DNA from 3 places in the Bradyrhizobium sp. HKCCYLS3013 genome. Region 1 is predicted to be linked to each of the others. Evidence: predicted binding sites of a transcription regulator. Region 1 holds the regulator's gene; each other region holds the start of a gene.
What was found. Region 1 encodes LexA, which represses DNA repair genes until DNA is damaged. Its sites were predicted from a motif close to TGTTCNNNNTGTGTTCNG; they were not measured.
Positions count from the first base shown of each region.

Region 1 (9,683 bases):
TTGCGCAGCGCCGACGGCAGATATCCCATCGCGCGGTAAGCGTCGACGCCGAGCGCGCCGTGGCGCTTCGACAGCTTCGAGCCGTCGGGCCCGTGAATCAGCGGGATGTGCGACATCGACGGCACCGTCCAGCCGAGCGCATCGTAGATCTGCTTCTGGCGCGCGGCGTTGATCAGATGGTCGTCGCCGCGGATGATGTGGGTGACGCCCATGTCGTGGTCGTCGACGACCACCGCCAGCATGTAGGTCGGATTGCCATCGCCTCGCAGCAGCACGAGGTCGTCGAGGTTCTCGTTCTGCCAGACCACGCGGCCCTGCACCTGATCCTCGATCACGGTCTCGCCGGTCAGGGGCGCCCGCAGCCGGATCGTCGGCTTGACGCCTTCGGGCGCCTCCTTGGGATCGCGGTCGCGCCACAGCCCGTCATAGAGCCGGGTGCGCCCTTCCGCGCGCGCCTTCTCGCGCATCGCCGTCAGCTCCTCGGCGGTGGCATAGCAGCGATACGCCATGCCGCTGGCGAGCAGTTGCTCGGCGACCTCGCGATGGCGCGCGGCGCGGCTATATTGGTAGATGACCTCGCCGTCCCAACCGAGCTCGAGCCATTTCAGCCCGTCGAGGATGGCGTCGATCGCCGCCGTCGTCGAGCGCTCGCGGTCGGTGTCCTCGATTCTGAGCAGCATCTTGCCGCCGCGGCCCCGCGCATACAGCCAGTTGAACAGGGCCGTCCGGGCACCTCCGATGTGGAGAAAGCCGGTCGGAGAGGGGGCAAAGCGTGTGACGATCGGGGAGGTCATGGGCGGCAGCACGAAATCCAGGCAGGGGCTATGAAGGGCGGGGGGTGTATAGCAGGCCTATCGCATAACTAAAGCCTTCCTTGGGGGAGGCGGATTTGGCAGATAGGCTGCCAAATTCCGGAGCAGGATATTCTTGATGACCACGACGACAGACACGGCGGCGACGGCAGAGGCAGGGCGCGACTTCATCCGCGACATCGTCCAGGCCGATCTCGACAGCGGCAGGCACAAGACGGTCGTCACCCGGTTCCCCCCGGAGCCGAACGGCTACCTGCATATCGGCCATGCCAAGTCGATCGGTCTCAACTTCGGCATTGCCCAGGAGTTCGGCGGCCGCTGCAATCTGCGCTTCGACGACACCAATCCGACCAAGGAAGAGCAGGAATATATCGACTCCATCCAGGCTGACGTGCGCTGGCTCGGCTATGACTGGGGCGACAACCTGTTCTTCGCCTCGGACTATTTCGAGCGGCTCTACGACTGGGCCGAGGGCCTGATCAAGGCCGGCTTGGCCTATGTCGACGACCAGACGCAGGAGGAGATCCGGCTGGCGCGCGGCACGCTGACCGAGCCCGGCAGGAACAGCCCGTTCCGCGACCGCTCGGTCGAGGAGAATCTCGACCTGTTCCGGCGCATGAAGGCCGGCGAATTTCCCAACGGCGCGCGCGTGCTGCGCGCCAAGATCGACATGGCCGCCGGCAACATCAACCTGCGCGACCCGGTGCTGTACCGGATCCTGCACGCCCATCACCCGCGCACCGGCGACACCTGGAAGATCTATCCGAGCTACGACTACGCCCACGGCCAGTCGGATGCGATCGAGGGCGTGACGCATTCGATCTGCACGCTCGAATTCGAGGACCATCGTCCGCTCTATGACTGGTTCCTGGACAAGCTGCCGGTGCCGTCACATCCGCACCAGTACGAGTTCGCGCGCCTCAACCTGACCTACACGCTGCTGTCGAAACGCGTGCTGACGCGGCTGGTGCAGGACGGCCATGTGTCCGGCTGGAACGATCCGCGCATGCCGACCATCGCCGGGCTGAAGCGCCGCGGCGTGCCGCCGGCGGCGGTGCGCGAGTTCATCAAGCGCATCGGCATCGCCAAGGCCAACAGCATCGTCGATGTCGGCATGCTCGAATTCTGCATTCGCGAGGAGCTCAATCGCACGGCGCAGCGCCGGATGGCGGTGCTGCGGCCCTTGAAGGTGGTGATCGAGAACTACCCGGAAGGCCAGGTCGAGGAGCTCGAGGCGATCAACCACCCCGACGACGCTTCCGCCGGCACGCGCAAGATCGCCTTCGGCCGCGAGCTCTATATCGAGCAGGACGACTTCATGGAGAACCCGCCGAAGAAGTTCTTCCGGCTGTCCCCGGGCAACGAGGTGCGGCTGCGCTACGCCTATTTCATCAGGTGCCGCGACGTGATCAAGAACGACGCCGGCGAGATCGTCGAGCTGCGCTGTACCTATGATCCGGCCACCAAGGGCGGCAACGCGCCCGATGGCCGCAAGGTCAAGGCGACGATGCACTGGCTGCCGGCGGCGCAGTCGCTGAAGGCCGAGATCCGCATCTACAATCAGCTGTTCGCCAATCCGAGCCCCAATGCGGCCGACTTCACCGCCGATCTCAATCCCAACTCGTTGGAAGTGCTGACCGACGCCCGCATCGAGCCGGCGATCGCCGCGAGCAATTCGGACGCGCCGATGCAGTTCGAGCGCCAGGGCTACTTTGTGCGCGATCCGGACTCGACGCCCGACAAGCTCGTGTTCAATCGTACCATCGGCCTGCGCGACACGTTTGCGAAGGAGGTCGCCAAGGGCTGAGGCGAGCGGAAGCCGCGGGACGCTTGCAGCTCAGCTGATCGCGTCCTGGCCGGCGTTCGTCAGGGTCGGCACACCGTCGGTGAGCTCGACGAGCCCGCGCTCGGCGAGGAGCGAGAGGTCTTCCTCGGCGACTGGGGACAGCGTGAGCCGGTGGGCCTTGATGTCCCGGAGAGTCCAGCGGAGGTGGATCGCCCTCTCGAGCGCGAGATCGGCGAAGGGGTCGTCAATACCTTTAGGGTCCATACTCCGATAAGCGCGTGCGATGCGAAAAGTTCCAAGCCAGGTGCGCGTGCAGAAAGCCAGGATTCCCGTTCCGTTCTGCTAGGCGGCCTCGCGCAGCTTCCGATAGCCTTCCCGCCCGGTCGGGTAGCGGGTGGTGTTGGCAATGGCGGAGCCGGTCAGGCCGCCAGCAGGACGTCCAGGAGGGCGGCGCGGGATCGCGGGCGTGATGGCCGACGTCTGGCCGCCGCGGGGCGCGCTGGCCGGCGGCTGGCCCGCGGTCGGCTCGAGTGCCTCGTCGGCATTCGCCGCGCGCCTCAAGATCTGGGCGGCCGAGGAGGCCGGGGCGGGCCGGCTGCTGCCCTGGGTGCCGGTGGCATTCGGGGCCGGCATCGCGCTGTATTTCACCGCCGATCACGAGCCTGTGCTCTGGATCGCCGCGATCGCGGCGGCGCTGCTCTGCCTCGTCGCCATCATGATGCGGCGGCATCGGCTGTTTCCGGCGGCCGTGATGATCGCGGCGGCGGCGTGCGGCTTTGCCACCGCGACCATCAAGACCGCGTGGGTGGCGCATCCGGTGCTGGCGCGGCCGCTGTATTCGGTGGCGCTGTCCGGCTTCGTCGAGGCGCGCGACATCCGCGAGCGCAGCGACCGCATCGTGCTGCGCGTCACCGCGATGGAGAGCCCGCGCAACGCGATCACGCTGGCGCGCGTGCGGCTCGCGGTGCGCAAGGGCGCGGCGCCCGAGGTCGGCAGCTTCGTGCAGCTCAAGGCGCGGCTGCTGCCGCCGATGGCCCCGGTGCGGCCGGGCTCCTACGATTTCGCGCGCGACATGTTCTTCCAGGGCATCGGCGCCTCCGGCTTCGTGATGGGCGCGATCACGACGGCGCCGCCGCCCCAGGCCGTCGGCTTCGGCCTGGGCTATGCGGCGGCCATGCAGGGCCTGCGCGACGCGATCGACGCACGCATCCGCGCCCGCCTGTCGGGCGACGAGCGGGCGATTGCCACCGCGCTGCTGACAGGCCGGCGCGACGCCATCACGCCCGATGTCAACGACGCGATGTTCGTCTCCGGTCTCGGCCATGTGCTGTCGATCTCAGGCTATCACATGGCGGTCGTGGCCGGCGTCGTGTTCTTCGCCGTGCGCGCGCTGCTGGCGCTGATCCCAGGCCTTACCGTCAGCCACCCGATCAAGAAATGGGCGGCGGCCGCGGCGCTGGTCGCGGCGGCGTTCTATCTGTTGCTCTCAGGCGCGGAGGTCGCGACCCAGAGATCGTTCTTCATGACGGCCGTGGTGCTGATCGCGGTCATGGTCGACCGCCGCGCCGTCACTTTCCGCACGCTCGCGGTCGCGGCGATGATCGTGCTGATCGCAGCCCCCGAGGCGCTGGTGCATCCGAGCTTCCAGATGTCGTTCGCGGCAACGCTCGGCCTGGTCGCGCTGGTGCAGTTCGGCCTGCCCAGGCTGTTCGCGACGCCGGACAGCTCCACGACGCAGCGCGTCGCGCTGTGGGGCGGGCGCGAGCTCGCGATGCTGCTGCTGGCCTCGCTGATCGCCGGGCTCGCGACCACGCCCTATGCCGCCTTCCATTTCCATCGCGTGACGCCCTATGGCGTGCTCGCCAATCTCGCGGCGATGCCGGTGGTCTCGGCGCTGGTGATGCCGGCCGGCCTGATGGGCCTGCTGGCGGCGCCGTTCGGCCTGGACGGCATCTGGTGGTCGCTGATGGGCCTCGGCATCGACTGGATGATCGCGGTGACGCGCTGGGTGGCGGCGCTGCCGGGCGCGGTCGGGCGCATCCCGGCCTTCGGCATCGGCCCGCTGATCCTGGCCAGCCTGGGCGTCATCCTGATCGGCCTGCTGCGCACACCGCTGCGCTGGTTGGGCGCCGTGATGCTCTCGGCCGCCACCGTCTGGGCGGCCGCGACGCCGCTGCCCGACGTCCTGGTCGCCGGCGATGGGCGCGCGGTGGCGGTGCGCGGCCGTGACGGACGCCTGCATGTGATGCGCGCCGGCAAGGATGTGTTCGCCACCAAGGAGTGGCTCGCGGCCGACGCCGATGCCCGGCTGCCGGCGGACGCCTCGCTCGCCGATGGCGTCTCCTGCGACGAGGCGGGCTGCGTGGTCGCGATGGCCGACGGCCGCTTCGCCGCCATGACCTTGCGCGCTGAGGCGCTCGCCGACGATTGCGCCCGTGTCGCGCTGATCGTCACCGCGCGCGCCGCGCCGTCATCCTGCGCGGCGGCCGTGATCGATCGCGAGCGGCTGCGGCAGCAGGGCGCCTTGTTGCTGGTGCAGCAGGGCAAAGGCTTCGCCGTGACGCCGGCGCGCGCCGGCGGCACTGACCGCCCATGGTGGCCGGCGCCCGCCGAGGCCGGCGAGTTCGACACGACGCTGACGCCGCGTGCGCCGGCCGCGCGGCTTCAGGACGCGACGCCGCCGGAGACGGAGCAGGGCGAGCAGGATTGAGCGCCCGGGCAGCTCGAACGTGCCGAGATGATACTCGGTGTCGTCTGGTCCATCGAACAGCGAGGGCCCTTCGACCAGCGTGAAAGCAGCGCCCGGATAGCGTTGCCAGATGGCGACGTCATCAGCCGTGACCGTCAGCCATCCGAACGCGAGCATGTAGCGGCCGGGCTCGGTGATCCGTCCGGCCTTGTTCCAATCGATCTTGTTGACCACGGCGGCAAGCTCCCCCGGCAAACAATGCCGGCCGAGGGATGTCGTTCCTATCCGATGCGATGCCGGGGCGTGAGATTCGCCCGAGAGGACTTTGCGCTTGCAGAACCCAAGTTGACCAAGTCTCCCACCGTCGAAAGCGCGCTCACGACCGACAGAAATGCCGACGCGCAGACCCTCAGGTGATGCTGATGCGGCGAATCGGTGTGGCCGGCGACGTCGGCACATCCTCGGCGATGTCCGGGCGACGCTCTGCCGGCTGCTTGCTGACCGGCAATTGCAGCACGGTGACGCGCTGGCCCTCGCAGAGCTGGGTCACCAGCACGTGGCGGCCGTCGGCGAACTCGATCGCGTCGTGATGGCGATCGGGAATGTGCGTCTCGATGCTGTTGAACTTCGCGACGCGCTCGCGGATCGTCCGGGTCCAGAGCCAGCGGCTGTCGTAGCGGACGTCCTCGGCGAAGGCCAACTCGGTGCCGGGCAGCATGCAGACTGCGACGGTCGGCTCGCTCTCCAACGCGAAGCCGCGGGTGGCGGTGCCACGGAAGGTCATCGAGATCAACGTCTCGCCGACCTTGGCGGGACGGGACGCAACCGCATGGAGGCTGTAGTCACACATCGGATCGCTCCTCGTTGAGAGATAGCCGACCCACGCTCCCCCCGGACAGGCGCAGGCCTCTATCAGAGTGGACATCGATGGTGATGTTAGCGCGCGCTTCGCGGCAATTCTGCGCTGATCTGCATCGCGTGTGCCCGCGGCCGATCACAAGCGTTTGAGCATGCCGCGCTGCACATCATGAAGTGCATTCGCGTGTGGCGTATTTTGCTGGCTGCTTCCAGCTTGGCTGGCTTCTCGCTCGGCGGCGACAGCGCGTGCGCCCGCCGCCGATCGACCGATCCCATTCGCGATCAGTACTTGCGGTACAGCCCGACCAGCTTGCCTTGGATCTTCACCCGGTTCGGCGGCAAGATGCGCACCTCGTAGGCGGTGTTGGCCGGCTCCAGCGCGATCGATGCGCCGCGGCGGCGGAAGCGCTTCAAGGTGGCTTCCTCATCGTCGATCAGCGCCACCACGATGTCGCCGGTGTCGGCGGTCTCGTTGCGCTGGATCAGCGCCATGTCGCCGTCGAGGATGCCGGCATCGACCATCGAGTCGCCGCGCACCTCGAGCGCGTAGTGGTCGCCGTTGCCGAGCATGTCGGCAGGTACGCTGATGGTGTGGCTGCGCGTCTGCAGCGCCTCGATCGGGGTACCGGCGGCGATGCGGCCCATCACCGGCACCGCCACGGGGCGCTCGCCATCGTCCAGCGCGGGAGTGCTGGTGCGCACCTTGCCGAGATTGCCCTCGATCACCGACGGCGTGAAGCCGCGACGGTTGCCCGCGGCCTGCGACAGCTCGGGCAGCTTGATCACCTCGATCGCGCGGGCGCGATTCGGCAGCCGGCGGATGAAGCCGCGCTCCTCGAGCGCCGTGATCAGGCGATGAATGCCGGACTTCGAACGCAGATCGAGCGCATCCTTCATCTCGTCGAAGGACGGCGGCACGCCGGCTTCCTTGAGCCGCTCGTTGATGAACCGCAGAAGTTCGTACTGTTTGCGCGTCAGCATCTCGACCTGGTCCCCGGTTTGTTGTCGTCCGAGTCCAGGAGCTGCGCCTTGAGCACAAGCCGGCTGAGAGCGCCCTGGAGTCGGACCGTCATCGCGTCGCCCGCAACATACTAAAAACAAATCATGAACGGACACTATATGTTCGATGTGTGTTCCGCAATCCTAAAAATATGATGAACGGACCGGGCTTTACCGGGGAAGCGGCTCAGTTCGGCAGGCGCAGGATCTCGCACGGGCTGCCGGCAGGCGCCTTCGGCGCAAACGCCGGCCGGATCACCAGCGCCTGCGACAGCGCGAGATTGCCGAGCAGCGACGAATCCTGCTGCGTCACCGGTGTTGCGACCAGGGTGCCGTCGGCGCGCTCCTTGAGCTGCGCCCGCAGATAGTCCTCGCGCGAATCGTTCGCCCCCAACTCGCGGCCGAGCAGGGCGGTCTCGCGCGGCATCACGGCCTCGTCGCGGCCGAGCAGGCGCCGAATCAGCGGCACCATGAACAGGATGGCGCAGACATAGGACGACACCGGATTGCCGGGCAGTCCGATCACCCTGATGTCGCCGAGCCGTCCGTGCATCATCGGCTTGCCCGGCCGCATCGCGATCTTCCAGAACGCCATTTCGACGCCCTCGGCCTCCAGCGCCTGCTTGACCAGGTCGTGATCGCCGACCGAGGCGCCGCCGGTCGTGATCAGGACGTCGGCCTCGGCCGCGCGGGCGCGCCGGATTCCAGCGACCGTCGCCTCCATCGTATCCGCGGCGATGCCGAGATCGATCGGCGTCGCGCCCTCGCTGCGGACCAGCGCCCGCAAGCCGTAGCCGTTGGAATAGACGATCTGCCCCGGGCCGGGCGTCGAGCCCGGCATCACCAGCTCGTCGCCGGTGGCGAGCAGCGCCACCTTCGGCCGCCGCCGCACCGGCAGCGCCGGATGATTCATGCTGGCCGCCAGGGATAGGTCGCGGTCGCTGAGTCGGCGCCCGGCCTTCAGCAGCACCATGCCCTGGTGGAAGTCGACGCCGGCCGGCCGGATGTGCCGGCCTGTGATCGCGGCCTCGGTGATCACGACATGGCCGTCCTCGGCGATCGTGTCCTCCTGGATCACCACCGCGTCGGCGCCTGCGGGGACAACGCCGCCGGTGAAGATCCGCGCCGCCTCGCCGGGCCCGACCACGCGATCGAACGGCCGTCCCGCCGCGACCTCGCCGATCACCTTCAGCCGCGCCTTGGCCTTGGCTGCGTCGGCCGCGCGCACCGCATAGCCATCCATCGCCGACATCGCCTGGGGCGGCTGCGTCCGCAGCGCCGCGAGGTCGCGGGCCAGGATGCGGTGATAGGCCTCGTCCAGCCCGACCATTTCCTCAGCCAGCGGCTCGGTGCCGGCGAGCACCGCGGACAACGCATCGGAGACCGGCATCAGGGCCATGGGATTACCTTCGGACGAAGACGGGCAGATCGACTGAATCGCGTTCTAACCGAACGCGCACGGCGCGGCCAAGGGCCTAACCCCTCTCTGCGTTCCGATCGCCTGAAGGTGTGTCGCCCGGCCCGACGCCTCACGATCGCGCGAGAAACTCTGCAATCATGCCGGGGGGCAGTCGCGATCTGCTCACGTGCACACGGAGTCCAGACGGAGCTATCCGGCAGCCGCGCGACAGGCGGCGCGCTCGGTGGTGTGCAGGATGTTTGCCACCATGTTCCGCAGCCAGACCGATGCGGCATCGCGGTCGAGCTGCAGCGGCCAGACCATCGAGACCGCCGGCAGCCGCAACTTCAACGGCGCCGGACAGAGCGCCAGCCCAAACCGGGGTCCGTAGAGCCTTGCCATCCGGGTCGGGATCGTGGTGATCACCGGTGAGGCGGCCACCGTCGCCAGCACGCTGAGGAAATCCGAGGAGGCCGAGACCACGTTGAGCTCGGTCCCGATCTCATCCAGCGCCGCCTCCAGGCAGCCCTGCAGGCTGTTGGTCAGCGTCACCAGCGCGTGCGGAAGCGACAGATAGGCATCCAGGCCGATCGGCGCTTTCATCGCGATGCGCTTTGGATTGTAGACGCAGCTCAGCGCCTGCTCGAACAGGAACTGGGATCGGTGCCGCAGCGCCACCGCCTCGAAGCAGCCGACGCCGACATCCAAGGCGCCCTCGTCGAGCAGACGATGCACCTCGTTGCGTTCGGTCGGACGGCTGAGAAGCCGCACGCCGGGCGCCGTTCGACGCAGCTCCGCCGTGAGTTCGGGGATCAGCAGCAGCTCGACCTCGCTCGAGAATCCCAAGCGGATGGTGCGCTGCTCGGTCGCTGGGTCGAACTCCGGTGCGGCGTGCAACGCAGCCTGCATCTGGGCCAGCGCCGCCCGAACCGGTCCGGCCAGCACCGCAGCCTTGGGGGTCGGCTGCATGATCGTGCCGACGCGGACGAACAGCTCATCCTGCAGCAGCACGCGAAGCGTCGACAGCGAATGGCTCATCGCCGGCTGCCCCACCTTCAGGCGCGCCGCCGCGCGTGTCACGCTGCGCTCCTGCATCAGCGCGTCGAACGCGACCAGCAGATTGAGGTCGAAGGAGCGAAG
Region 1 is NZ_JBNPTK010000003.1:3,282-12,964, reverse strand. Features, by position in the region: gene gltX (glutamate--tRNA ligase) at 1-794, opposite strand, end outside; gene ACQR1F_RS06795 (glutamine--tRNA ligase/YqeY domain fusion protein) at 931-2,619, shown strand; gene ACQR1F_RS06790 (hypothetical protein) at 2,650-2,862, opposite strand; gene ACQR1F_RS06785 (ComEC/Rec2 family competence protein) at 3,005-5,308, shown strand; gene ACQR1F_RS06780 (hypothetical protein) at 5,697-6,137, opposite strand; gene lexA (transcriptional repressor LexA) at 6,428-7,126, opposite strand; gene ACQR1F_RS06770 (molybdopterin molybdotransferase MoeA) at 7,332-8,543, opposite strand; gene ACQR1F_RS06765 (LysR family transcriptional regulator) at 8,754-9,683, opposite strand, start outside.

Region 2 (9,683 bases), on a different contig from region 1:
AACACGTGCTTCGGCGCCTCGGGCAGCGCCCTCACGGCGCGAGACAGCGCCCACAGCGAGGCACGCAGGATGTTGTCGCGGTCGATTCGGGCCGGCGAGGCGACGGCCACCGCAAACGCAGACGTCTTGCAGATCTTGTCGAACAGCGCCTCGCGCTGCTCCGCGCTCAGCCGCTTGGAATCATCGAGCCCCTTCGGAATGCGCGCGGGATCGAGAATCACGGCAGCAGCGACCACCGGACCAGCCAGCGGCCCCCGTCCCGCCTCGTCGCAGCCCGCGACCGGCCAGATCCCCTGCTTCAGCAGCGCACGCTCCCGCCGGAAGCTCGGCGGCGCCACCGCGATGACGCCCTTGCCGAGCTTGGCGGCGGTCTTGCCCTTGGCGCTCTGCGGCGCAGGCTTGGTCCCGGCCTTTGCAGCGGCGCTCTTCGCCACGGCACCGCTGGCGGCCTTCGCCCTGCCCGGTTTCTTTGACTGATCGCGAATCATGGCCGGCATGGTGCGGAACGGCCCGCGGCGGTGCAACCCGAACGGACCTCAATTCCCCGCTATTCGCACCCTCTCCAGCAACCGGCTACGCCGGCAGATGCACCCGATCATCGTCGCCGACATCGATTCCCGGCGCCACCACCACTTCCCAGACATGACCGTCCGGATCGGCAAAATAGCCGCTGTAACCGCCATAGTCGGTCCGTTGCGCGAGCTTCAGCAGCAGCGCGCCCTTCTCCACTGCCGACGCGAGCGCCGCATCGACCTCGGCGTCCGAACGGCAGTTCCATGCCAGCGTCACGCCGCGGAATGCCTGCGGCCGCGGCGTGTCCGGCACACCCGCGTCGTGGGCGAGCGCGCTCCACGGGTACAGCGCCAGCACCGTCCCGCCAGTGTCGAAGAATGCCACTTCCTCGCCGGTCGCGCGGAATTTTCTGACGAAGCCGAGCGATGCATAGAAGGCGATGCTCCGCCGCATCTCGGATACACCGAGTGTGATGACGGTGAACCGCGGGATAACCGCACCTGCACTCATCGCGCCACCTCCACACATGTCAGAACAGGCTGAGCTGCTGCCCGCCGCCCTTCGGCCGGACGAAATGATCGGTCGTCAGCTTGGTCCGGCGCTTGTTCAGCCCCAGCTTTTCGCAGGCGATCTCGAAGCGGCGGCCGATCATCCAGGCCATCGGGCCTGTCCCCTTCATCCGCGTGCCCCATTGCGAGTCGTAATCGCGGCCGCCGCGCATGTCGCGGATCAGGGTGAAGACGTGGCGGTAGCGGTCGGGATAATGCTCGAGCAGCCATTCGCGGAACAGGTCGCGCACCTCCAGCGGCAGCCGCAGCAGCACATAGGAGGCTTCCTTGACCCCGGCATGGGCGGCGGCATCGAGGATGCGCTCGATCTCGCTGTCATTGAGCGCCGGGATCACCGGCGCCACCATCACCGTCGTCGGGATGCCAGCCTTCGAGAGCGCCTGCAGCGCCTCCAGCCGCTTCGATGGCGTCGACGCCCGCGGCTCCATGGTGCGCGCCAGCTTCGGATCCAGCGTGGTCACTGATATCGCGACCTTCGCCAGGTTCTTCTTGGCCATCCGCGCCAGGATGTCGGCATCACGCATCACCAGCGCCGACTTCGTGACGATCCCGACGGGATGGCCAACCTTTTCCAGCACCTCGAGGATGCCGCGCATGATCTTCCGCTCGCGCTCGATCGGCTGGTAGGGATCGGTGTTGGTCCCGATCGCGATCATCCGCGGCTCGTAGCCGCTGGCCGCGAGCTCCTTCTCCAGGAGAGCGGGCGCATCCGGCTTCACGAACAGCTTGGATTCGAAGTCGAGGCCAGGCGACAGCCCGAGAAACGCATGGGTCGGCCGCGCGAAGCAGTAGACACAGCCGTGCTCGCAGCCGCGATACGGATTGATCGAGCGATCGAAACCGATGTCCGGCGAGTCGTTGCGGGTGATGACCTTGCGCGAGGTATCGGTCGCGACCGTGGTCTTGAACGGCGGCAGATCTTCGAGGCTCTGCCAGCCGTCGTCGAAGACAACGCGCGCCTCCGCCTCGTAGCGGCCGCTCGCATTGGATTGTGCACCCCGGCCGCGGCGCCGGCCCCGTTCGATGGCGACCGCGAGTTCGGGGAAGTCCTTGTCAGGACCGAAAGAAGGCGCGCCCGCCGGCTCGGAGGGCACCGGGACCGGCGGGCGCTTGAGGGCATGTGAAGATGCTCGGCTCATGGCCAAGACATAGCACACAAAGCGAACATTACAAGAACAAAGGAGAACATTTGCGCAGTGGTTCTGAGCCGGCGCAAGGCCAACCATCACATTCCCGTTCTATCCTCGCAGCGCACTGGAACGGGACGGTGCGGCGTTACTCTAATGCACTCTCCCGCGGGCGCGAAGCGGACGGCAAGCGAGGTTACATGAATATCACGTCTTCCCACCAGACCATCCCGGCCGATGATCTCGACCTGCTCGACCGCTACTGGCGTGCGGCCAATTATCTCTCGGTCGGGCAGATCTATCTGCTCGACAACCCGCTGCTGCGCGAGCCGCTGAAAGCGGAGCACGTCAAGCCGCGCCTGCTCGGCCACTGGGGGACGACGCCCGGACTGAATTTCATCTACGCCCATCTCAATCGCGCCATCCAGGCCCAGGATCTCAGCGTCATCTATATCTGCGGTCCCGGCCATGGCGGTCCGGGCATGGTCGCAAACACCTATCTCGAAGGCACATACAGCGAGATCTATCCGGATATCACGGGCGATGCCGATGGCCTGCGCAAGCTGTTCCGGCAGTTCTCCTTCCCTGGCGGCATTCCGAGCCATGCGGCGCCGGAAACGCCGGGCTCGATCCATGAAGGCGGCGAGCTCGGCTACGCGCTGGTGCACGCCTATGGCGCGGCGTTCGATAATCCCGATCTGATCGTGGCCTGCGTGGTCGGTGACGGCGAGGCCGAGACCGGCCCGCTCGCCGCGTCCTGGCATTCGAACAAGTTCCTGAACCCGGCCCATGACGGCGCGGTGCTGCCGATCCTGCATCTCAACGGCTACAAGATCGCCAATCCCACCGTGCTCGGCCGCATGGGCGACGCCGAGCTCAAATGCCTGTTCGAAGGTTACGGTTATGAGCCGCTGTTCGTCGAAGGCGCCGAGCCCAAGGCGATGCATCGGCAGATGGCGGACGCGCTCGATGTCGCGCTCGCAAGCATCCGCTCGATCCAGCAGAATGCGCGTCAGCCGGATGCAACGATCCAACGGCCGCGCTGGCCGATGATCGTGCTGCGCAGCCCGAAGGGCTGGACGGGCCCGAAGGAGGTCGACGGCCTCAAGGTCGAAGGTTTCTGGCGTGCCCACCAGGTGCCGATCGCCAATCCGCGCGGCAAGCCGGAGCATCTCGCGCTGCTCGAAGCCTGGCTGAAGAGCTACGAGCCGGACACATTGTTCGACGCGCAGGGCCGGCTGATGCCGGAGCTGCAGGCGCTGGCGCCGAAGGGCGCGCGGCGCATGGGCGCCAACCCGCACGCCAATGGCGGCCTGCTCAAGCGTGAGCTCAAGCTCCCAAACTACCAGCATTTTGCGGTCGACGTGTCCTCTCCGGGCCAGACCATCGCTGAAGCCACGCGCGAACTCGGCAAGTTCCTGCGCGACGTGATCACGCTGAATGCAGAGACACGCAACTTCCGCATCATGGGCCCGGACGAAACCGCCTCGAACCGGCTCGATGCCGTGTTCGAGGTCACCGAGCGGGTGTGGATGGAGGGCATCGAGCCCTACGACGTCCACCTCGCCCATGACGGCCGCGTCATGGAGGTGCTGAGCGAGCACCTCTGCCAGGGCTGGCTGGAAGGCTATCTGCTCACCGGCCGCCACGGCCTGTTCTCCTGCTACGAGGCGTTCATCCACATCGTCGATTCGATGTTCAACCAGCACGCCAAATGGCTGAAAGTGTCACGCGAGCTGCCGTGGCGGCGCCCGGTCGCGTCGCTGAACTATCTCCTGACCTCGCATGTCTGGCGGCAGGACCATAACGGCTTCAGCCACCAGGATCCGGGCTTCGTCGACCTCGTCGCCAACAAGAAGGCGGACATCGTCCGCATCTACTTCCCGCCGGACGCCAACACGCTGCTGTGGATCGCCGACCACTGCCTGCGCACCTATGACCGCATCAACGTCATCGTCGCCGGCAAGCAGCCTGCGCCGCAATGGCTGTCGATGCAGGATGCGGCCATCCATTGCGACGCCGGCATCGGCATCTGGTCGTGGGCCGGCACCGAGCCCGCCGACGAGGAGCCCGACGTGGTGATGGCCTGCGCCGGAGACGTCCCGACTTTGGAAACGCTCGCTGCCGTCGACCTGCTGCGCAAGGAATTGCCCGACCTCAAGATCCGCGTCGTCAACGTCGTCGACCTCATGACCCTGCAACCGAAGCAGGACCATCCGCACGGCCTCAGCGACCGCGACTTCGACAGCCTGTTCACGACCGACAAGCCGGTGATCTTCGCCTATCACGGCTATCCGTATCTAATCCATCGTCTCACCTACAGCCGCACCAACCATGCCGGCATGCACGTGCGCGGCTTCATCGAGGAAGGCACCACGACGACGCCGTTCGACATGGTCGTGCTCAACGAGCTCGACCGTTTCCACCTCGCCATCGAGGCGATCGAGCGCGTGCCCGGCCTCAGCGTGTCGGCGGCCCATGTGAAGCAGAAATTCCGCGACGCACTGATCGAGCATGCCCGCTACATCCGGGCGCATGGCGAGGACATGCCCGAGATCCGCGACTGGGTCTGGCCGAACAGCACCGGCGGCACCATGCCGACACAGGCAGGCGACTGACGTCGCCCGCACACCTTATATGACGGTTCGATGAATGATCCAACGCAAGGACTTGCGTGCGGTGCTGAGGCACGGTGACGGCATCGGAAACCTGATCGATGCCGTCATGAAATCCCAGATCATCAAGGAGCTCGGCGAAGCCGACATCCTGCTGCCGTCACTGATTGCCGACGGTCTCGCTGCCAACGACCGTGTCAAGGTGCGCATGAGCGCGCTGCAGGCCGCCGCCCAGCACGCTCAGGCGCCGGAACAGCGGCCGACCGATCTCTCGACCGAGTGCCGCGCCGCGCGCATCGCACCGGCTGATCTCGCGAGCCTGATCGGCGGCGCGCATCGCACCGCGACCGGACGCCTTGCCGCTCCCGGTCTCGCCGCGCTGATCGGTGATATCGAAAACGATACGCGCGCGATGATCCGCGCGGTCAACGCCGGACGAAGCTCCGAGGGCCAGTCTGCCGAACGCCGGCTCGGCACGATGCAACGCGCGGGCCTGCTGACGATAGGCGACGAAATCGATTTCACGCGCGTCGCGCGTCTGACTGGCGCCCAGGAAGAAGCGGACAGCCTGCACCGGCTGGTGATGGATCTCCACAAGGCGCTCAACCGCATCGCGGCCGACTGCGCCGAGGACACGCTCGACGGAGCTCATGTGTACGGGCTCGCCGCTGACGACAAGCCCGCTGTCGTCGCCTTCATGCGTGGGCTCAACGCGACGCGCGCACTCAAGTTCGACCATCCCGGCCTGGACACGATGGCGACCCGCGCCGGCGAACGCCTCCTAATCCAGAACGACATCGGCACCACCGATGCGCATGTCATGGTGATCGCGGTCCAAGGTCTGACGGTCACGGTCACCTACACCGACGTTCACCTCGCCCGCGCGAAGTTCTTCGTTCGCCTGTTCGATGGTTTCGCGGCGACCTGGAGCGGTCTCGACCGTCACACCGGGACGAACCTCGCGGACGAGAACGCGTTCTACCTGGTGACCGGCCAATTCCAGGGCAACACCGCGCAAGCGCGCGACGATTTCCTCACGGCACTCGGCGCCGCGCTGGTGTTCCTGATCGACTGGAACAAGGCCCGGAAACTGCTGCGGACCTGGCTGTCCAAGGATGATGCGATCAGACTTCTCGACTGGGCGGCGCGCAACCGGATCGGCCACCGCGCCTTCCTCGAGCTCGGCGGCAACGAACTGTTGGGTGCGGCCGTCCGGAACGCGGCGCCCCATCGTATCGGCTTCGGCGAACGTCTGGATCGCGCCCTGGGCCGCACCGCTGCAGTCGAATTTCTCAAGGCCGCGTTGCGTGCTGCGACCGAGGGCCTGCAGGCCGGCCGCTCGGTGCGGCTGGTCCGCGACCAGATCGAAGCCGATCTGGTGCGGCATCTCGATCGTGCCGACGGTGCGCTGCTCGCGATCGTGATGCGCCAGCTCGGCCTGGCCCACGACCTCGCCGCCGCGCTGAACCGCGATCTCAGTGCGCTGCAGTCCGGTGTTTCCGGCGACCGCAAGCTGCTGGCCGCACGCGCCAGCAGGATCGAACAGAAGGCCGACCGGATCGCGATCGAAGCCCGCGAGGAGATCACGCGGCTCAATGCCGAGCCGCTGATCGCGCAACTGGTCGACCGGGTCGAAGAGACGGTCGACGAGCTCGAACAGGCGGCGTTCATCGCCTCGCTCGCGCCGGCTGCGATGCCGCCGACGCTGTCGGCAGCCTTGGCCGAACTCTGCAAGGTCGCCATTGGCGGAATCGAGACGGCCGCGAGCGGCCTCGCCGCCGCTGCCGAGGTGCCCGAAGGACGGCGGGCGGATTCCGATGATGCGCTCGCCGCCGTGCTGCGCCTCATGGACAGCGAACACGCGGCCGATGCGCAGGAACGCGCGATCACCGCCCTCGTGTTCACAGCGGGCTTCGACGTCGCGACATCGCTGTCCGGGCTGGAGCTGGCGCGCGCCATCGAGCGTGCGACCGACCGCCTGGCGAGCTTCGGACATCTGCTGCGCCAGTACATCATGATCGATCTCGCGGGTTAGGAACTGCCATGTCCATCATTTGCATTTTCGGCACGAACACCGAGCCATGCTCGGCCGAGACCGTCGGCGCCAAGGCCGCCAATCTGGCGCGCATGGCGACGCTCGGACTGCCCGTGCCGCCGGCCTTCGTGCTTCCCGTCGAGCTCTGCGCCGACATCATTGCGAACCAGGCCGATGCCGAACGGCGCCTGCGCGACGGCCTGCGGGCGGGCATCCGGTTTCTCGAACAGACGACCGGCCGGGTCTTCGGCGACCATCGCCGGCCCTTGCTTGTATCCGTCCGCTCCGGCGCTGCGCGATCCATGCCGGGCATGCTCGACACCGTGCTCAATGTCGGCTGCACCTCGGCTGCCATGCGCGGCCTGATCCGCAGCACCGGACGGCCGCGCCTCGCCTTCGACTGTCGCCGGCGCTTCATCGAGAGCTTCTCCGAGACCGTGCTCGGCTTCGATGCCGGGACGCTCGCGGCGCGGCGCGACGAGCTGGTTGCGCACGAAGGTGTTGCCAACGACCGGGATCTGGACAGCGAAGCCGTTGCGCGGCTCGCGGCCGACGAACAGGCTCTGGTCGAGACCGGCAGCGATGGCTGGCTGGAGGATGCCGCAGCGCAGCTCATGGCCGCGGCGCGTGCCGTCTATGGTTCGTGGAGCAGCGAGCGTGCGCAGACCTATCGCAAGCTGCAGAACCTGGAGGACCTGCGCGGCACAGCCGTGACCGTGCAGACGATGGTGTTCGGCAATGGCGGTCTCGGCTCGGGCGCGGGTGTCGCGTTCTCGCGCGATCCCTCCACCGGGGCGCGGCAGCCCATGATCGACCTCGTGCTCGATGCGCAGGGCGAGGACGTCGTCTCCGGCCGTCGCATGCCCGACAGCGAGGATGCGATCACGCGCGCACTTCCCGCTCTGCGGGATGAGCTCGGTGCGGTGCTGCGGCAGCTCGAACAGGCATTCGGCGACGTGCAGGACGTCGAGTTCACCGTTGAAGATGGCCATTTGTGGATTCTCCAGACCCGGGCCGCCAAGCGCACGCCGCGCGCCGCGTTGAGGTTTGCGGTGGATTTGGTTCGCGAGCGGGTCATCGCGCCTCATGAGGCCCTGGAGCGGCTGGCCGACATCGATCTGGAGCGGCTGGTCGAGACGTCGCTGGTCGCGGCCGGCGCCCCGGTCGCAACAGGCATCGGTGCCTCCGGCGGCATCGCCACAGGGCGCGCCGCCTTCGACGCGGACGGCGCCAAGCGGCTGGCCGCCAGCGGCGAGCCGGTCATCCTAATGCGCCCGGATACCTCGACCGCTGATGTCGCGGGCTTCGCTGTCGCGGCCGGCATCGTGACGTCGGTCGGCGCACGCACCGCCCACGCCGCTCTGGTCGCGCGCCAACTCGGGCGGCCCTGCATCGTCGGCTGTCGTGCGCTCGAGGTGCGTGTCGAAGCCGGCTGCGCGACACTCGCCGGAACGCCGGTCGGAAGCGGCGACTGGGTGACCATCGACGGCGATCGAGGCTGCCTCTATCTCGGACGGCTGGAGATCGTGGCGACTCGACCCGACGCCGAGCTGGCCGAGGTCGCGGCCTGGCGCAGCGGTGCGACCCAGTCCGACAAACGGCTGTCCGCCTGACCCTCCCTTTTCCTCCCCGTGCCGCCAAACCGGCATGCTGCAAAATTCCGCAGCGCAGCGGGCTGATTTGGCTATGACAAGATGATAACAATCATGCCGGAGGCGCGACAGATAACGATGCCAGGTTCATGCTGAGCGTGATCATCCCGACCGAAGGTGTCGAGCAGACCGCCGTGGCCACCCTGTCGGCGCTGGTGCCCGGCGCTGCGGCCGGTGTCGTCACCGAGGTGCTGCTGGTCGATCGCTCGCCCGATTCCAGCGTGATCGAACGTGTCGCCGACGTTGCCGGCTGCCACTTCATGAAGTTCGAGGGCTCCCAGGCCGCTGCCCTCGCGGCAGGGGCGGCGAAAGCGCGTGCGCCCTGGCTGATGTTTCTGCCGGCCGGCGCGATGCTCGATCCCGGCTGGACCGACGAAACCATGCAGTTCGTCCAGAGCGTCGCCGCCGCTGGCCGGCCGCGCGCCGGCGTCTTCCGCTATGCCCGGTCTCCCTATGCCGCCATCAGCCTGCGCGACCGGCTGCGCGCGGTTGCGCGGGTCCTGGTCGGACCGCTCGGCGATCAGGGCCTGCTGATCGCCAGGGATCACTACCGGCAGCTCGGTGGATACAAGCCCGACCACAAGCGCGCCGAGACGCGGCTGCTGCGTCAGCTCGGCCGGTCCTCGCGGACGATGCTGCGCAGCCGGATCGTGATGGTGTAGCGGCACGACCATACTTGCCAAAGTCAACCAATTGGTTGACAATGGCAAATATTGGAGGTGCCCCCATGAATTCCACCCCAGCCGACGGCCAGGTCGCCGCCATCCGCGCGTTCAACCGCTTCTACACCAGGAAGCTCGGCGCACTGGACCAGCATCTGCTCGACAGTCCGTTTTCGCTGGCCGAGGCGCGTGTGCTCTATGAGCTCGCACAGTACGAGGCCATCTCGGCCAAGGAGATCGGTCTCTCGCTCGGCCTCGATGCCGGCTATCTCAGCCGCATCGTCCAAAGCTTCGACGAGCAGGGGCTGATCACCCGCACGCCTTTGCCAACCGACCGCAGGCAGCAGCAGCTCGGCCTGACCGCGAAGGGACGGCAGGCCTATGCCAAGCTCGACCGCAGCTCGCAGAAGGAGATCGCGGCCATGCTGGCGCCGCTGGCGCCCTCCGTGCGCGACCGGCTGGTCGGTGCAATGACGACGATCGCGACCGCCCTGGAGCCGCAGCAGCCGG
Region 2 is NZ_JBNPTK010000005.1:9,099-18,781, forward strand. Features, by position in the region: gene ACQR1F_RS10995 (ribonuclease HII) at 1-497, opposite strand, end outside; gene ACQR1F_RS11000 (VOC family protein) at 574-1,023, opposite strand; gene ACQR1F_RS11005 (PA0069 family radical SAM protein) at 1,043-2,221, opposite strand; gene ACQR1F_RS11010 (phosphoketolase family protein) at 2,410-4,827, shown strand; gene ACQR1F_RS11015 (hypothetical protein) at 4,934-6,859, shown strand; gene ACQR1F_RS11020 (PEP/pyruvate-binding domain-containing protein) at 6,868-8,472, shown strand; gene ACQR1F_RS11025 (glycosyl transferase) at 8,601-9,173, shown strand; gene ACQR1F_RS11030 (bifunctional helix-turn-helix transcriptional regulator/GNAT family N-acetyltransferase) at 9,239-9,683, shown strand, end outside.
Region 2: ACQR1F_RS11005 (PA0069 family radical SAM protein) is a predicted target of LexA. The motif match lies at 2,232-2,249, and genes of this name have one in related genera.

Region 3 (9,683 bases), on a different contig from region 1:
CGCTCAACCCGCGCCGCAAGGTCGGCCGCATCATCGCCGACGGCATGGTCGCGCGCGGCACGCCGCTCGATGCCGCGCTGAAGCGCGCCCAGGAGCTGCTCGGCATGGTCGGGCTCGACGCGGGCGCGATCGGCCGCTATCCGCACGAATTCTCCGGCGGCCAGCGTCAGCGCATCGGCATCGCGCGCGCGCTCGCGCTCGATCCGGAGATCATCGTCGCGGACGAAGCGGTGTCGGCGCTCGACGTGTCCGTCCAGGCGCAGGTGCTGCGGCTGCTGGAAGATTTGAAGGCGCGCCTTGGTCTGTCGATGCTGTTCATCACGCATGACCTGCGGGTGGCCGCGCAGATCTGCGATCGGATCGCCGTCATGCAGAAGGGCGAGATCGTCGAGCTGAAGCCGACCGCCGCGCTGTTCGCCAATCCCGAACACGCCTATACTCGCGAGCTGCTCGCTGCCGTTCCCGGCCGCAAGCACGGAATGGCGTGATTGTGCGTAAACCGACCGCCGGTCGGAACCATGGCGCATCGTGCCGGGCCGGGTTCAATTACTTGCAACATCTTCGGCGTATTTGGATTATAATAGCATTGGACCCCGATGAGGCCGCAGGGTGGTCGCCCTAGCTGGTCCGCGCCAAGACAGCGGGCTCGTGCTCCCTCTACCCGAGGCTGTCATTGAACCGTGCCCATGAAGCGTCAGTCTCGACAGGATGTCGCAGCGGCGTTCACCATCCCAACGAGGACTCTCATCATGTCGGAGCGCAAGCCAACGGCCGCCGTGCGCGAGGCTCAAAAAGCCTTCAAGCCGGCCGAGCCGACGAGAAGCGATTATGAAAAGGCACAGGCCGCGTTCGATCAGAACCGCGAGCGGCTGAAGGCCGAGCGCTTGGCGCGTGAAGCGGCTGACAGCGCCGGCAAGCAGCCGAAGAAGCTGGCGTGAACCGCCAGCCTCGTCCCGTCGATTTCGGCGGGCATGCCGTCGCTCGCTCAGCTGCGCGGAGGCGTAGCGGTGAGCTGGCCCTGCGGCCGTTCACGATCGGTGCGCGTCGAGGTCGTTGAGGGGAGCGCGCCCGGCCGCGCCGCAGGCACCTTCTTGACCGGCGCCGGCAGCAAGCCTTCGCGGATGGCCTGCTTGCGCGCGACTTTGCGTTGGCGCCTGATCGCATCGGATTTCTCGCGCGTCTTGCGCTCCGATGGCTTCTCGTAGGATCTACGGCGCTTCATCTCGCGGAATACGCCTTCGCGCTGCATCTTCCGCTTCAGGATGCGCAACGCCTTCTCGACGTCGTTGTCACGAACAAGAACCTGCAAAAGTGTCCTCCTTGTCTTCATCTCTATCGATGAAATTCGGTTGGCGAAGCCGATCGGCGCTGCGGCGGGGAGAGCGGCGCGCTCAGCTGAGCGGCACCAATGAAACGTGTTGCTCACAATGTGATGAGGCACGATGCGTGCGAGACACGGTGATCCCCTTCGTCGGAAGGCGGGAGCACGAGTGTCTCTCAGCCATCGATGGCCAGGCCGTTACCGATGGTGCTGTGAAGATAAGGGCAATCTGCTGATATTGCCAGCGCGAGCCGACTCAACGGTTCCGGCCCTCGGCAAACTATATTCGCCGCGCGGCCTTGTAATCCCCCAGAAAATCTCTACCTTGAGGTAGTTCGATTAGCCGCTGTGCCTTTCTGAATGTGCCTGTGGGCTATTTCCAAAAGTCATCGCTCAGTTGAATGAGATCGCGTGATGGTCGCGCGATGAATGATTTGGAGATAGACATGCAGGGTACCGTCAAGTGGTTCAATGGCCAGAAGGGCTTTGGTTTCATTCAGCCGCAGGATGGCGGGAACGACGTGTTCGTTCACATCAGCGCGGTTGAACGCGCTGGTCTCGCCGGTCTGGCTGAGGGCCAAAAAGTCAGTTTTGAGGTCAAGACGGACAAGATGCGCGGTAAAACCAGCGCAGAAAATCTCGCGCTGGTCTGACCGTACTGATCAGACGTCTCTGACGTCTTAGGCCATTTCACGGATGTACTGAAATGGCTGGTTTGCCCGCTCGATCCTGTATTGAGCGGGCTTTCCGCGTTCCGACGGTAACCCGCATCTCCGGAAGGATCAGTCGATGGCTACCAAGAAGATGTCAGAACGCTCCCCGGAAAGCATTGCGCGGTCGGAGCGCCAGCGCGTCGCCGCCGAGGACGGGGCGAAGGCGCGCGCCGAATGGGATCAGCGCGCGATGGCGGTCCGCAAGAACATGGAGCGGCTGCGCGTGTTGCGGCTCGCCAAGGAAGCGGAAGCTGCGCAAGCGGGTTCTGAGGCGGCGCCTGCGCCGAAGCGGCGCAAGAAGGTCGCTCGCTAGGGCTGCTTCATCGCGCCTTCCGGCGTCGGGTGCCCGGTGGAATTATCGGAACTTCGTTGCCGGTGCTCGAACAGACGGGCGATCCATGCCTGATTACTACGCCCCAACCGTGTCCCGCGTACAGACCCGACCTTCGTACCGAGGAGGCTGACGTGGCCAAGCCGACCGCTACAGACGTTCGCATTGCCAAGGATGAGACGCAGCGTGGAGCCCAGACGATCGCATTCGCGCTCGCAATCGGCGCCACACGGCAGGTCTGTCATCTCGAGACCTGCTTCTGCACGCGCAACCAGGCGTTCGCCTATCTGCAACGGAACCGCACGGCGTTCGAGCAGATGGCGCGCGAGCAGTTTGCCCGTGGCGAGGTGACCGACGGCGTCATCCATCTGCGCATGATCTGAGGCGATCCGCCACACGCGGGCCTCCGAAGGCCGTGCTCGACGCGCAACGCGCTGTTGCTGCTACTCCGCCTTCTGTTTGACCGGAAGCGGAATGCGCTCATAGGACGCGGGCAGGTTGACGGGGCGATAGTCCTTCGATTCCGCGATCCGCATCAGCACGCTCTCATGAACGAAGGCGCCGTCGGGGATGAAGCGCGGTTCGCCATTCGGAATGTAGAAGCCGAAATGCGCCTTGCGTTCCGGCCATTCCTTGTACGTCGCGCTCTTCGGCAGCCATTCGAGCACCCGCCAGGCCGCTGTCATCGAATCGTGCAGCGGTCCCTGGACGCTCGGCGCCACATAGGAGAACGGACTGTTCTTGCGCTGCACGCCCCAGGCGAGCTGGTTCACCGTGCGCGGATTGACCGTGAGTCCCGCCTCGACCGCCTCGTCGATCATCCACAGTAGCGGATATTTCGACGCCGCCGACTGGACCTCGGGATAGCCGCCGCCGACGTCGGAATGCACGCCGGCGAACCACACCTGTTTGGCGTCCTGCGGGCGCGCCTGCGCCTTGTTGAAGCGGTTCGGCGTGAAGGTCTGCGGCATGCCCCACGGCTTCAGCCGGAACATGCAGCGGCGCTCGTCGATCGCCGCAGCCTGGCGGAAGATCTTCACGCTCGGGTTCTCGATCGTGAAGGCGAGCTCCTCGAGGCTCGGCAGCGCGAACAGCCGGTCGGTGCGCGGCACGATCACGCTCGCCACCGTGTCCCACACGCCGACGAAATGGATCGTCGGCCAGCGCGCCGAGGTGATCCGCGCGAACTGCGCGGCGTGGTCGTCGCGGCTCTCCGGGATCGGCCCGTCCTCCTCGGTGCTCTCGAGCTCCTTGGTGATGCCGCGCCCGGCCTTCGGATTGTCCGAGGAGTACTTCTTGTAGGCGATCACGCCCGGGCCGACGAGATTGATCTGACCCGGCGAGATCAGCCCGATCTTGTGGATCAGCCCGGCCAGCACGCGCACGGTGTAGGCGCCCCGCGAGAAGCCGAACAGAAAGATGCGGTCGCCGTCCTCGTAATGCGTGGCCAGGAAGGAGTAGGCGTTGATGACGTTGTCGTCGAGGCCGTAGCCGGTCGCGAGCCCCAGCACCATGTTGAAATTGGCCTTGAAGCGGTGCCAGGTGTCGGGCTGGGTCAGCGTGCCGACGCCGGGATCGTAGAATACGGCCTGATGCGGTGTCGTCTTGTCGGTCTTGCGCAGGCAGCGATAGAGCTTGAGTACGTTCGAGATGTTCTCGCTGATCTCGTTGCCGGTGCCGTCGCAGCAGATGACAATATTCTTCATGGCAAAGGAATGTCCGCAATAATGCTACCGCAACGAGTGTAGAGCATCCGGCTGGTGTTGGGGAGGTCGGTTCCCTATGGCACTTCGTCTGGGTCGCTGTTGCGCGCGGCGCGGCCGACATGGCGGAGTGACTGCTGGGCGCCGTTGTACGAACGGATGGTCACCCGACCTGTCCTGCCGCCCCGCGCCGGCTGCCTTGTCCAGAGTTGTCAGTTGATCACGGCATCCGCAAGCAAAACGGCCGGATCTCTCGACCCGGCCGTTTCGACATCTCGTTCAGCTCGAAGCCCCGCTCGTGACGCGTCCGGCTTCTGCATCAATCTTGAATTTCGGTTGGCTCTCTCAGCTCGCCTTCGCGACCGGGGCAGCGTCCGCCGCCTTCTTCTCGATGGCGCGCTTCAGCTCCAGCGCGCGCGGCGACAGGGTCGCGGCGTTGGCCTTGAGCAGATAGGCGTCGAGGCCGCCATTGTGGTCGACGCTCTTGAGCGCGTTAGTCGAAACGCGCAGGCGCACGTTGCGGCCGAGTGCATCCGAGATGAAGGTCACGTTGCACAGGTTCGGCAGGAAGCGCCGCTTGGTCTTGATGTTGGAGTGGCTGACCTTGTGGCCAACCTGGGGACCCTTGGCCGTCAGTTCACAGCGCCGCGACATGGCAATAAATCCTCTCTCATCCCCGCACCCTTCGTCCGCCTATGTCGGCGGGCCGCGGGGGTCCAAAACTCGTCCAGCTCGTCTCTGGGAGATGCGGTCCTATAGGGGGGATGCGGCTTTTCGTCAAGGTTTTGAAGGCCGCAGCAAATACAGGGAGCCGGGCCGGCGAACCTGGAGGACGCGACCCATGCCTCCTCCTGGTCGGGCCGAAATCGCCGACCAGCAGAAAAGCAGGCGTGTAATCAATAGTATAGCCGGCAGTTTAGACCATATAAAGGGCGCATTCGGACGTGATGGATGGATATCCCGCGAACGGTCCGGAATGGCGGCATGCTGGCGCGGTCGGAGGTTCGCGGCTCGGTTCCGGCAGCGCTGCGGACGACGGTTCTGAGTGCTGTTCAGGCGCAAAGCGCTGGACAAACCGCCATTGTCGGACGGTTCGCGTTGTTTGAAGGCGTTTTTGGCTTAAGTAGCAAGGACGGCGCGTCGGATCGGTCCGGCGCTCAGGCAGGCGGATCGGCAGGATCATTCGTCACGTGACCATCATCTCGGTTCCCTCATTTCTCTCGGGCCGCCTGGCCGCGGCCGGGGCAGCGCTCTGCCTGTTGTTGCTGGCGCAAGGCGCCCAGGCGCAGGCTCGGTTGGACGCTCAATACGAGGCGTCCCTGGCCGGCATCCCCGTCGGCAAGGGCACCTGGGCGGTCGAGATCGGGGATGATCAGTATGGTGCTGCGGCTCAGGGCGGCACCGCCGGCCTGCTCAAGAGCTTCTCGCAAGGATCAGGCACGGGCTCGGTGCAGGGACGCGTCGTCAACGGCGCCCTGGTCGGCCAGAGCTACCAGGCCTCGACCTCCACGGGAAAGAAATCGGAGCAGATCCGCATCAATCTGCAGAACGGCACCGTGAAGGACTTCGCCATCGAGCCGGCGCCTCCAGTCGATCCCGACCGCATTCCGGTGACGGATGCCCACAAGCGCGGCGTGCTCGATCCGATGACGGCCTCTCTGGTGCGGGTGCCGGGCAATGGCGAACTGCTGTCGCCGGACTCCTGCCGCGGCGCTGCGCCCGTGTTCGACGGCCGCATGCGCTACGAGCTCAAGCTCGACTACAAGCGCATGGAGAACGTCAAGGCTGACAAGGGCTATCGCGGTCCGGCGCTGGTCTGCGCGATCTACTTCACGCCGGTCGCGGGCTACATCCCGGACCGGCCGGTCATCAAATATCTGGCTCAGGCCCGCAACATGGAGATCTTCTTCGTGCCGATCGCCGGCACCCGCGTGCTGGTGCCGTTCAAGATGGTGATCCCGACCCCGCTGGGGACCGCGATGCTGGAGGCGACGTCGTTCATCACCCAGGCGGCGCCGCACGTCGCCAAGACCCAGTAGCGCCTCGTATCGCTGCTCCTCCACATCCGAATCTCGTCGCTGTGGCACGGCCCCGTCAGCGGCTGAGCCGCAACAGCGGCCGTGGCGTGAAGGTCTGGCGGCATGCCGTCCGCTCTCGCTTGAATGCGATGGAGATTCCGCGTTGACCTCCGATTTGCCGGTCCCCGTATGGATGCTGTCTGCTGCGCGTGAATCCGTTTGACTCTTCCCTGATTCTGATTCGACTCGGGACGCCCTGAAATGCGCGCCAGTTCCATCGCGAAAGCGTTGCTTGTGGAGCCCGCGAAAACTTGATCTAGTGCTGGCTTGATCGCAGAGCGCGAGATGTTGCGGTGAACGAAGCCTGAAAGCCGACAGAGTCAGCGATTCCTTCGCGATTCGTTCTCAAGGCGTTCCGAAGCTTAAGCTGCGGCACTATATGCGTCACAATGTGAGACAGGGGTCAGCATCTCAGCCTCTCCAGACACACGACAATTCCGCATCCGTCGCGCGTGAACGACGCGCTTCCAACGCCGGCTTCGAGACCCACATTTAACGAATGGCTTTTTCGTCCTCTTCGGCTGCCTCGCCTTTCGAGCGCACGTCCGACCGTGCTCCCGGAAGCGGCGTCACCGCCGTGCTCGGCCCCACCAACACCGGCAAGACGCATCTGGCGATCGAGCGCATGCTCGCGCATTCCTCCGGCATCATCGGACTGCCGCTGCGGCTGCTCGCGCGCGAGGTCTACAACAAGATCGCCGATCGCGTCGGCAGCGAGGCCGTCGCGCTGATCACCGGCGAGGAGAAGATCAAGCCGAAGAACCCGCGCTATTGGGTGTCGACGGTCGAGGCGATGCCCAGGGATCTCGACGTGTCGTTCCTGGCCGTCGACGAGATCCAGATCGCGTCCGATCTCGAGCGCGGCCATGTCTTCACCGACCGCATCCTCAATCGCCGCGGGCGCGACGAGACGCTGCTGCTCGGGGCTGCGACGATGCGCCCCATCATCGAGCGGCTGTTGCCCGGTGCGTCGATGGTGACACGGCCACGATTGTCGCAGCTCGAATTCGCCGGCGACCGGAAGATCACGCGGCAGCCGCGCCGGACCGCCATCGTGGCGTTCTCGGCTGACGAGGTGTACGCCATCGCCGAGCTGATCCGCCGCCAGCATGGCGGCGCTGCTGTCGTGCTGGGATCGCTGTCGCCGCGCACGCGCAACGCGCAGGTGGCGATGTTCCAGAACGGCGACGTCGACTATCTCGTCGCCACCGATGCGATCGGCATGGGGCTCAATCTCGACGTCGATCACGTCGCCTTCGCATCCGACCGCAAATATGACGGCTATCAGTTCCGCCGGCTCACGCCGTCGGAGTTTGCCCAGATCGCCGGCCGTGCCGGACGCGCGACACGTAACGGCACGTTCGGCACCACCGGACGTTGTGCGCCGTTCGAGCCCGAGCTGGTCAATGCGCTCCAGAACCACACCTTCGATACCGTGAAGGTGCTGCAATGGCGCAACTCCAGGCTTGATTTCGCGTCCTTGAGCGCGCTCCAGGTCTCCCTGGCGATTACGCCGGGGCATGACGCGCTGACGCGCGCGCCGACCGCGGAGGATCTGCGCGTGCTCGATCATGCCGCGCGCGATGCCGAGGTGCGCGACATGGCGCATGGCGCTGAAGCGGTCGAGCGTCTCTGGGAAACCTGCCAGATTCCCGACTATCGCAGGCTGTCGCCGGCTGCCCATGCGGAGCTGGTGACCACCGTGTTCGGCTTCCTGATGCAGAAGGGGCGTATTCCGGACGCCTGGTACGCGGCCCAGGTCGATCAGGCCGACCGCGTCGATGGCGACATCGATACGCTGTCGGGGCGGATTGCACAGATTCGCACCTGGACCTTCGTGGCCAACCGGCCCGACTGGCTGCGCGACCCTGATTATTGGCAGGGGATTACCCGCGAACTCGAAAATAAATTGTCAGACGCCCTTCATGAACGGCTCACGGAGCGTTTCGTTGATCGTCGTACCAGTGTATTGATGCGGCGCCTGCGGGAGAACAGTGTTTTGAATACGGAAATCGGCAAGACCGGCGAAGTGATCGTTGAAGGGCACGCGATCGGCCGCCTGGATGGATTCACCTTCGCGCCCGACGCCGCCGAAGCCGGCTCGGAGGCCAAGGCCTTGCAGGCTGCTGCCCAGAAGGCGCTGGCCGGCGAGATCGAGGCGCGCGCCGAGAAGCTGTCCGGCGCGCCCGACGAGCACATCGTGCTCACCGCCGACGGCACGATGCGCTGGACCGGCGACGCGGTCGCCAAGCTGGTCGCGGCCGACGACGCGCTGCATCCGCGCCTGCGCATCATCGCCGACGAGCGGCTGACGGGTGCTGCGCGCGACAAGGTCCAGGCGCGGCTCGATCTGTGGCTGAAGACGCATATCGAGAAGCTGCTCGGCCCGCTGTTCGAGCTGTCCAAGGCCGAGGACATCACCGGCATCGGCCGCGGCATCGCGTTCCAGCTCGTGGAGGCGCTCGGCGTCATCGAGCGCGCCAAGATCGCCGCCGAGATGAAGGATCTCGACCAGCCGTCGCGCGCCACCTTGCGCAAATATGGCGTGCGCTTCGGGGCCTATCACATCTACGTCCCGGCACTGCTCAAGCCGGCGGCGCGCGCGCTCGCCGCGCTGCTGTGGGCCGAGAAGCAGGGCAATGTCGACATGTCCGCGCTGACCGGCGCCCAGCATCTGGCGAGCTCGGGCCGTACCTCGTTCCCGGTCGACAAGGCGCTGCCGCGCGATGCCTATCGCGTGCTCGGCTATAAGCAGGCCGGCGAGCGCGCCGTGCGCGTCGACATCCTGGAGCGGCTGGCGGACCTGATTCGTCCCGCCCTGGCCTGGCGCGACAATGCGCCGGGCGAGAAGCCGGCCGGCGCCTTCGACGGCCGCGGCTTCGTGGTGACGCAGGCGATGACCTCGCTCACCGGCTCGGCCGGCGAGGACTTCGCCTCCATCCTGCGCGCGCTCGGCTATCGCATGGAGAAGCGTCCGCCGCTGCCGCCCAAGCCGATTGAGAAGCCCGTCGAGGCTGCTGCCATCGCGGAAGCTGCTGCTGCCGAAGCCGCTCCGGCAGATGCGCAGGCTGTGCCGGGCGAGGACCTCGCAGTTGTCGCCGGCGAGCCGGCCGACGAGCAGGTTCCCACCGTCGCGGAGGCCGCCGTCGCTCCGGTGACCGAGCAGGCCGTCGCCGTGCCCGCGATGGTCGGTGAGGAGCAGCCGGAAACCACGTCGGGATCGGCCCTGGCATCGCTGCCGACCGTCGATTTCGTCACGCCGGATGTGGCGGACGCCGCTTCCATGGCCGAGACGGCTGCCGAAAGCGTCGTCGCCGAGGCGGAAACCGCCGTCGCTGCGGATGCGCCGCAGCCAGAAGCCGCGGAGGCCGTTGCGAACGAGGCAACAAGCATCGGCGACGCTTCGGCTGAAGCTGCCGCGGCGGAAACTGCTGCTGGATCGACCGCCACCGAGGCTTCTCCCGCCGAGGCCTCGCCTGCTGCCGAGCCCGTCCTGGTCGAGGTCTGGCGGCCGGGCGGGCGGTCGGAGGAGCGCAG
Region 3 is NZ_JBNPTK010000007.1:72,940-82,622, forward strand. Features, by position in the region: gene ACQR1F_RS14960 (ABC transporter ATP-binding protein) at 1-488, shown strand, start outside; gene ACQR1F_RS14965 (hypothetical protein) at 750-938, shown strand; gene rpsU (30S ribosomal protein S21) at 986-1,309, opposite strand; gene ACQR1F_RS14975 (cold-shock protein) at 1,768-1,974, shown strand; gene ACQR1F_RS14980 (transcriptional regulator) at 2,111-2,347, shown strand; gene ACQR1F_RS14985 (hypothetical protein) at 2,500-2,748, shown strand; gene ACQR1F_RS14990 (T6SS phospholipase effector Tle1-like catalytic domain-containing protein) at 2,809-4,071, opposite strand; gene rpmB (50S ribosomal protein L28) at 4,414-4,722, opposite strand; gene ACQR1F_RS15000 (DUF3108 domain-containing protein) at 5,331-6,107, shown strand; gene ACQR1F_RS15005 (helicase-related protein) at 6,646-9,683, shown strand, end outside.
Region 3: ACQR1F_RS15005 (helicase-related protein) is a predicted target of LexA. The motif match lies at 6,487-6,504, and genes of this name have one in related genera.